2 regions of the Streptomyces sp. NPDC052036 genome follow, and region 2 is predicted to be linked to the other one. Evidence: riboswitches for the same ligand, from Rfam matches in the RefSeq annotation. Region 2 holds a riboswitch; the other holds the start of a gene.
The links. A riboswitch is a leader RNA that binds a small molecule or an ion and turns the genes downstream of it on or off. The one in region 2 is predicted to bind S-adenosylmethionine.
Positions count from the first base shown of each region.

Region 1 (4,368 bases), on a different contig from region 2:
CCACCCACCACACCCTCGCGCGACCGAACCCCCTGGGAGAGACATGTCCGCCCCTGCCCCGACCGCACTCCCGCTCGCCCGTCCCGCCCCCGCCTTCCGGGGCAGGATCGGCCGCGACGCCCGCAGCGGCCACTACGCCGTACCGCGCCGCTACCGCCTCCACCTGTCGCCGTCCTGTCCGGACTGTCTGCGGATCGCCATCACCCACAGCCTGCTCGGCCTCGACGAGGTCCTGCCCGTCACCCTGCTGCCCACAGTGCCCGACGGACCCGGCGGCGAACACTCCGCGCTGCGCCCGCTGTACGAGGCGAGCGCCCATCGCTACTCCGGAGCGGCCGTGGCGCCGGTGCTGAGCGACGACTGGTCGGGCCGTATCGTCAGCACACACGCCCCGGACATCATGCGCGACCTGGCACGCCGCTTCGGCGGAGGGCGCCCCGGGCTCTGGCCGAAGGGCGCCGGCAGGGAGATCGAGGGCGTCCGGCGTCTGTGCGCCCAGGGCATCGACGCGACCGCCCAGCGCGCCGGACGCGCCGACGCCGACGACGAGGAGCGGGGCGCCGCACTCACCTCGCTGCTGCGCACCCTGCGGTCGCTGGACGGCCGACTGGCCTACCAGGAATACCTTCTGGGCGACCAACTCACGGCCGCCGACGTGGAGTTGTGGGTCAGTCTGGTGCAGCTCGACACCGTGCACCGCTGGCATCTGGACGCCGCCGCGGTGCACCGTGTGGCCGGGTATCCGCAGCTGTGGGCCTACGCCCGTCGACTGGTCGCCCACCCCGCCTTCGGCCCGCACCTCGACCTCGACGGAATCGCCCGCCGGCATCACATGCACTGCCGCGGGCTCGAGGCCGCGGGCGCGGCCGTGCAGATCCTCGACTGGGCGGCACATGTCCCCAACCGCACGGCAGCCGCCTCCTGTTGATGCGGAGCCGGCGCTCCCGCACACGTATCACCTGACGGACGCACATTGACAGCGCTTCAGGCGCCTGTCTTAACTAGCGCCCAGAAGGTCATGAGCGTCAGCGACAAGCCCTGGCTTGCTGACCGGCAACCCTCGCTCCGCGGTGGGGTGCCCCAGGTGACGACCCGACCGGATGACGTTTCGGTAAGCGCGTGGCCCCACGGGCCGGAAGAGTGACGGTGGCAGTGATGTACGCAGCTTCGAGGACAGCCGCTTCGCGGCCCCGGGGCTGCGTCCTGCTGTGCACGAACCGCTCCGTCGACCTCCTCCGCGTCAACAGCGCACTGTGTACCACCCCGGGCTCTGCCCGCTGTCACGGCTGACGGCGTTTCCCCTCCCTGACGCGCACCGCTGCCGCGGTGCGCCCACGTTTCCGTCCCGCACCCGGTCCCGTGCGCCTCCCACGCCCCCTCACTCGGCCGCCGCCCTTGCCGCCGGGCCGTGCGGTCGCGCGCGCCGCCCGGGGTGTCCGACTCCGCTGGAGCCTGTCATGAGTGAACCCCTCGGCGCCGCCGTGTCCCTCGCCCCGCCACCGCCCGATGCCACCAGCGCGGGGCCCCCGACGGCCCAGCGGGTGCTGCCCCTGCGCCGGCCGGGCCGCCTGCTCGCCACCGCCGTCGTGCTCGTGCTGGTGGCCCAGTTCGTCCATGGACTGGTGTCCAACCCCTTCTACCAGTGGGACCGCTTCGCCTACTGGTTCCTCCGCCCCACCCTTCTCGACGGACTGCTCATCACCCTCGAAGTGACCGCGCTCAGCGCGGTACTGGGCCTGCTCGGCGGAGTCCTCCTCGCCCTGGCCCGGCTCTCCCGGAGCCCCGTACTGCGCGCGGTGAGCTGGACCTATGTGTGGGCGCTGCGTTCCGTACCCCTGATCGTGGTGCTGATCTTCCTGTACAACTTCAGCGCGCTGTACAAGACCTTGAGCATCGGCGTGCCCTTCGGCCCGGCCTTCCTCACCTTCGACGAGTCGCGGCTCGCCACCGACATGACCGTCGCCGTCGTCGGCCTGAGCCTGAACGAGGCCGCCTACGCCGCGGAGGTCGTCCGCGGCGGCATCCTCTCCGTCGACCAGGGCCAGCACGAGGCGGCCGCGGCCCTCGGGCTGCCCAGGGGCTACCAGTTCCGCAGGATCGTCCTTCCCCAGGCCCTCAGGTCCATCGTCCCCGCCTACGTCAACCAGTTGATCGGCCTGATCAAGGGCACCTCGCTGGTGTTCTACGTCTCGCTGCTGGATCTGTTCGGCGCCGCGCAGACCATGGGCAGCACCTACCCCGGCGACATCGTCCCGCTGCTGCTGGTCGTCACCGTCTGGTACCTGATCCTCACGAGCCTCGTGTCGGTCGTCCAGTTCTACGTCGAGCGGCACTACGCCCGGGGCGCCACCCGGTCCCTGCCGCCGACCCCGTTCCACCGACTCCGCGACGGTCTTCGCGACCTGCGGGAACGCGCGCGCAAGGAGGCCGCCGTATGACCACCGAGACTCCTTCGACCCGTCCCGCCGCCGTCGAGGTCCACGACGTGCACAAGTCCTTCGGCGCCCACCGGGTGCTGAACGGCATCGAGTTGACCGTACGCCCGGGCGAGGTGACCGTGATCCTCGGCCCGTCCGGCTCCGGCAAGTCGACGCTGCTGCGGGTGATCAACCACCTGGAGAAGCCCGAACGCGGCCATGTCAGCGTGAACGGCGAACCCATCGGTGTGCGTCGGCACGGCCACCACCTGAAGGAGCTGAGCGAGCGGACGATCCTGGCCCAGCGCAGCCGTATCGGGTTCGTCTTCCAGAACTTCAACCTCTTCCCGCATCTGACCGTGCTGGACAACGTGACCGCCGCCCCCGTCGCGACCGGCGCGCTGAGCCGGCCCGAGGCCGAGGAACTGGCCCGTGGCCTGCTGGGGAGGGTCGGGCTCGCGGACCGGGCGCGGGCGTATCCCCGGCAGTTGTCGGGCGGTCAGCAGCAGCGTGTGGCCATCGCCCGCGCGCTCGCGCTGCGTCCCGGAGTCATCCTCTTCGACGAACCCACCTCCGCCCTCGACCCGGAACTCGTCGGCGAGGTGCTCGCTGTCATCAAGGACCTGGCCCGCGGCGGCACCACCCTCGTCATCGTCACCCACGAGATCGGCTTCGCCCGCGAGGTCGCCGACCGGGTGGTCTTCATGGACGGCGGCCGGATCGTCGAACAGGGGCCGCCCGCCCAGGTTCTCGACCACCCGCGGCACGAGCGCACCCGGGACTTCCTGAGCAAGGTGCTCTGACCTCGCCTCCGCTCCTCCCCATCACCCTTCACCGAACAAGGACACTCATGCGTACCCTCAGTCTCCGTATCCGTCTGCGCCGCGGCCTCACCGCGGGCACCGCCGTCGTCACCCTCGCCGCCGGGCTCGCCGCCTGCGGGGGCGACAGCGACGCCGCCACCACCACGGGCGGCGCGCCCCCCGGCACGGTCACCGTGGGGCGGCTCTCCAACGGCGCGGCCCGGCAGACCACGTTGAAGGTGTCCGAGGTGAAGTCGATCAGTGCCGAGCTGCCCGCGGCCCTGCGCAAGAGAGGCACCCTGGAGATCGGCGTCGGGGCGCTGCCCTCCGGCTTCCCGCCCCTGGCGTACGTGGGCAGCGACCAGAAGTCGCTCACCGGCGCCGAACCCGACCTCGGACGTCTGGTGGCCGCTGTTCTCGGGCTCAAGCCCGAGGTGAAGAACTCGACGTGGGAGAACCTCTTCGTCGGCATCGACAGCGGCAAGGTGGACATCGCCTTCTCCAACGTCACCGACACCGAAGAGCGCAAGAAGAAGTACGAGTTCGCCTCCTACCGCCAGGACAACCTCGCCTTCGAGGTGCCGGAGAAGAGCACCTGGAACTTCGACGGCGACTACGAGGACCTCGCCGGCAAGACCGTCTCCGTCGGCTCCGGCACCAACCAGGAACGCATCCTCCTGACCTGGAAGGCGAAGCTGGCCAAGGAGGGCAAGAAGCTCACCGTCAAGTACTTCCAGGACAACAACAGCATCTATCTGGCGCTGGCCGCCGGCCGGATCGACGCGTACTTCGGCCCCAACCCCGCCGTCGCCTACCACATCACCCGGACCGCGCACACGCCCAGAGCCACCCGTAACGCGGGCACGTTCTCCGGAGCCGGCGAGACCCTTCAGGGTCTGATCGCGGCGACGGCGAAGAAGGACAGCGGTCTGGCCAAGCCGGTCACCGACGCCATCAACCACCTGATCCAGAACGGCCAGTACGCCCGGTGGCTGGCCGCCTGGAACCTGTCGAACGAGGCCGTCACCAAGGCGGAGACCAACCCGCCGGGCCTGCCGCTCGACAACTCCTGACCGCCCGCCAGGCCGTTCCCGCCCCCGTCGCCGTGCTCGCACGCGCGGGGGCCCGGCACTCTCGTCACGGACATC
Region 1 is NZ_JBFAWW010000011.1:33,347-37,714, reverse strand. It holds gene AB0L95_RS17375 (glutathione S-transferase C-terminal domain-containing protein) at 44-928, shown strand; SAM riboswitch class IV at 1,015-1,124, shown strand; gene AB0L95_RS17370 (amino acid ABC transporter permease) at 1,458-2,438, shown strand; gene AB0L95_RS17365 (amino acid ABC transporter ATP-binding protein) at 2,435-3,220, shown strand; gene AB0L95_RS17360 (ABC transporter substrate-binding protein) at 3,268-4,293, shown strand.
Region 1: another riboswitch for S-adenosylmethionine. It lies ahead of AB0L95_RS17370 (amino acid ABC transporter permease); the one in region 2 lies ahead of AB0L95_RS29155 (aminotransferase class V-fold PLP-dependent enzyme).

Region 2 (4,368 bases):
CTCCTTGAAGGAACTGGCCGGCTGACGCGGCGCCGGACGTGTCCCGGCGGTGCGGGAGACCGCACCGCCGGGACAGTCTGTTGGTGAGCGGTGGAGCAGGTCTTAGAGTGACAGTCCGAGCGTGCACCTAGGGAGACAGCCAGCCGTGATCACTGCGATCGTGCTCATCAAGACCAGCGTGGACCGGATCCCCGAGATCGCCGAGTCGATCGCCGCGCTGGACTCCGTCAGCGAGGTCTTCTCCGTCACCGGCACGTACGACCTCATCGCCATGGTCCGGGTTCACGCCCACGACGACCTCGCGGACGTCATCCCCGGCCGGATCAGCAAGATCCCGGGTGTGCTGGCCACGGACACCCACGTCGCCTTCCGCACGTACTCCCAGCACGACCTGGAGGCGGCATTCGCGATCGGGCTCGACAACTGATCGGGCTCGACAACTAGAGGAGTCCGCCGGCCGACCGGTCAGGGGCGTCAGACCGCCGGGACGCAACGCCCGTCCTGCGTACGGTACGTCCACCGCGCGCCCTCCCGGACCAGTTCCCCGACCGCCCGGACGAAACGCTCCACATGCTCGTCGGGCGTGCCCGCGCCGAAGCTGACGCGGATCGCGTTCAGGGAGCGCTCGCCGGGCGCGGCCTCGGGGGCGCCGCACTCGCCCTGGGTACCCGGGTCGCCGCCCAGCAGGGTGCGCACCAGCGGATGGGCGCAGAACAGGCCGTCGCGCACGCCGATGCCGTACTCGGCGGAGAGCGCGGCGGCGAAGTGGGAGCTGTTCCAGCCCTCGACGACGAACGAGAGGACGCCGACACGGGGCGCGTCGTCGCCGAAGAGGGAGAGCACCTTGACCTCCGGGATCCCCGCGAGTCCTTCCCGGACCCTGCGGACGAGGTACTGCTCACGGGCGACGAGCGCGTCGAAGCCCGCTTCCGTGAGGGCCTTGCAGGCCGAGGCGATGGAGTAGGCCCCGATCACATTGGGCGAGCCGGCCTCGTGCCGCGCGGCGCTCTCGTGCCAGTCGACGTCCACTCCCCCGTCCGCCCGCCGGGTCACCCTGCGGCTGGCGCCGCCGCCCGCGAGGTAGGGCTCGGCCGCGCGCAGCCAGTCGGCGCGGCCCGCCAGCACGCCGGAGCCGAAGGGGGCGTAGAGCTTGTGGCCGGAGAACGCGACCCAGTCCACCCCGAGGTCCCTGACCGACACCGGGTGGTGCGGGGCCAGCTGGGCGGCGTCCAGGACGACCCGGGCGCCGTGCGCATGGGCGGCCTCCGCCAGCTCGTGTACGGGCCACAGCTCGCCGGTGACGTTGGAGGCACCGGTGACGCAGACGAGGGCCGGTCCGTGGGGGTCGCGGTCCGCGAGGGCGCCCTCCAGGGTCCGCACCGCCTGCTGCGGGGTGCGCGGGGCGTCGAGGACCGTGACCCGGGCGTCCCGCCAGGGCAGCAGCGAGGCATGGTGCTCGGTCTCGAAGACGAAGACCTGGCAGTCGGCCGGCAGGGCGGCGGCGAGGAGGTTGAGCGAGTCGGTGGTGGACCGGGTGAAGATCACCTGGTCGTCCTCGCGGCAGTCCAGGAAGGCGGCGACGGTCCTGCGGGCGTTCTCGAAGAGGTCGGTGGACAGCTGCGACAGATACCCGGCGCCGCGGTGGACGCTGCCGTAGTACGGCGCGTACGCCGCCACGTCGTCCCAGACCCGCTGCAACGCCGGGGCGCTGGCCGCGTAGTCGAGCGCGGCGTAGGTGACGGTGCCGCCCGTGACGAGCGGGACGCTGACATCCCTGCCCAGAACGGGCAGCGGGGCACAAACGGACTGGTCGGCGGCAAAGGTGGAGACAGACATGGGTGCACTCCCGTGAAGGCAGAGGGGATCACCGCACCGGAGGACTCGCGCAAGGGCGCGCGGCTGCCTCGACGGCACGGGAAAAGGGTGAAAAGGGGATGCGGAGGCGGGGCTCTGCGGCCCTAGCGCATTCGCTTGCTCACGGAGAAGGCTCCCTCGAACGACCAGGACCCCCGGCCCCACGCTCATCCACGGCGTGTGAGGGGTCCGCGCTTGCCGTAGACCTCGCTGCCTACGGCCTGGTCTTCACCCGGGGCACCCCGCCACGGACGGAGGGTTGCCGGACAGCCGGCCGGGGCCGAGTGGCTGTCGCTCATGACCTGGGCAGGACGCTACGTGACATGATCGGCCGCCCGCAACATCTGTCCGGATGCCGGGACATACGTCGTCCGTCCCGGCGGCGACGGCATGGGCGAGGGGGGGAGCCCGGCCGTGCCGCGCTCCCCCCCCCTCGCCCCGGGGCTCACCGGTGGCTCGCGGCCACCCAACGCTCCAGGGACCGCTTCGCGGCGCCCGAGTCGATCGACTCCCTCGCCTTCTCCATCCCGGCCCGCAGCTGCTCGGCCAGAGGCGCACCGGTGGGCTCCAGGGCCACCAGCGCCGCCGCCGAGTTCAGCAGCACCGCGTCCCGCACCGGCCCGGTCTCCCCGTCCAGCAGGCGCCGCGCCACATCGGCGTTGTAGGAGGCGTCAGCCCCGCGCAGCGCCTCCACCGGCACCAGCTCGATGCCGACGTCCCGGGGGTCGAAGGTCTCCTCGGTGACCTTGCCGTCGCGGACCACCCAGACCCGGGACGTCGAGGTCGTGGTCAGCTCGTCCAGTCCGTCGTCGCCGCGGAAGACCAGGGACGAGTTCCCGCGTTCGGCGAGGACCCCCGCCACGATCGGCGCCATCCGCGGGTCCGCGACACCCACCGCCTGGGCCTTCACCCGCGCGGGGTTGGTCAGCGGGCCCAGCACGTTGAACGTCGTACGGATCCCGAGCTGGCCGCGCGCCGCGGCCACATGCCGCAGCGCGGGGTGGAACTTCACCGCGAAGCAGATGGTGATCCCGGCCTCCTCGGCCACCTCGGCCGTCCGCCGCGGGGTGAGGTCCAGATTGATGCCGAGCTTCTCCAGCACGTCCGAGGAGCCGGACGCGGACGACGCGGCCCGGTTGCCGTGCTTGACGACCTTCGCCCCCGTGCCGGCCACCACGATCGACGACATCGTGGAGATGTTGACCGTCTTCGCGCCGTCACCGCCCGTACCGACGATGTCGACCGACGGACCCGGTACCTCGATCACGTTCGCGTGCGCGTACATCGCTCGCACGAGCCCCGTGATCTCGTCGACCGTCTCGCCCTTCGCCCGCAGCGCGACGACGAAGGCGGCGATCTGCGCGTCCGTCGCCTCGCCGCGCATGATCCGGTCCATCGCCCAGGCCGTGTCGTCCACGCTCTGGTCACGGCCGTCCAGCAGGGCGTTCAGCACCCGGGGCCAGGAACGGCCCGCCGCGGTGTCGCCTCCAGCGGGGTTCACAGCGCTCATAAGCCGCTCCTGGGTCGGTGTCCCGGCCGGGACACATTTCTCGAACAGGTCCACCCTATCCAGCCCCGGGCACGGCAAAGGGCCCCGTCCGGATCTGGACGGGGCCCTTCGACCGTGGCGTGGCGCGCGCAGCGATCAGTGGTGGCCGTGGCCGCTCGTGATCTCCTTGTACTCCTCGACCGTGGGCTTGGGGATCTGGTTGTCGTCCCCGTAGTAGGCGTTGCTCAACCGGGCACGCAGCTTCTCCGAGCCCTTGACCTTCCGCTCGACGCCGTTCTCGTCGACCGTCGGGCCGATCTCGACCGGCTTGTACTGCTCGTGCGCCGTGAGCGTGTGCAGCTGCTCCTGGCTGAGCGGCTCGTGGACCTCGATGAACTCACCGTGCGGCAGCCGCTTGATGATGCCCGACTCGCGGCCGTGCAGCACCTTGTCGTGGTCGCGGCGCTGGAGGCCGAGGCAGATCCGCTTGGTGACGATGAACACGAGCACCGGCAACACGAAGAAGGCGATGCGGACGAACCAGGTGATCGAGTTGATCGACAGGTGGAAGTGCGTGGCCCAGATGTCGTTGCCGCCACCCAGCAGCATCACGAAGTACCAGGAGATCCACGCGGCACCGAAGGCCGTACGCGTCGGCGCGTTGCGCGGGCGGTCCAGGATGTGGTGCTCGCGCTTGTCGCCGGTGATCCAGGACTCGATGAAGGGGTAGGCACCGATGGCGGCGAGGGTCAGCGGGAAGAGCAGCAGCGGGATGAACACACCCAGGACGAGCGTGTGGCCCCAGATGTTGATCTCCCAGCCGGGCATGGCACGGATGAGACCCTCGGCCTGGCCCATGTACCAGTCGGGCTGGGCACCCGTGGAGACCTGGTCCGGACGGTAGGGGCCGATGGCCCAGATCGGGTTGATCTGCGCGATCGCCGCGATGGCCGCGATGGCACCGAAGACCAGGAAGAAGAAGCCTCCGGCCTTGGCCATGTACACCGGCAGCAGCGGCATGCCGA
Region 2 is NZ_JBFAWW010000026.1:37,598-41,965, reverse strand. It holds gene AB0L95_RS29165 (hypothetical protein) at 1-25, shown strand, start outside; gene AB0L95_RS29160 (Lrp/AsnC ligand binding domain-containing protein) at 146-427, shown strand; gene AB0L95_RS29155 (aminotransferase class V-fold PLP-dependent enzyme) at 475-1,836, opposite strand; SAM riboswitch class IV at 2,041-2,157, opposite strand; gene trpD (anthranilate phosphoribosyltransferase) at 2,300-3,364, opposite strand; gene AB0L95_RS29145 (ubiquinol-cytochrome c reductase cytochrome b subunit) at 3,500-4,368, opposite strand, start outside.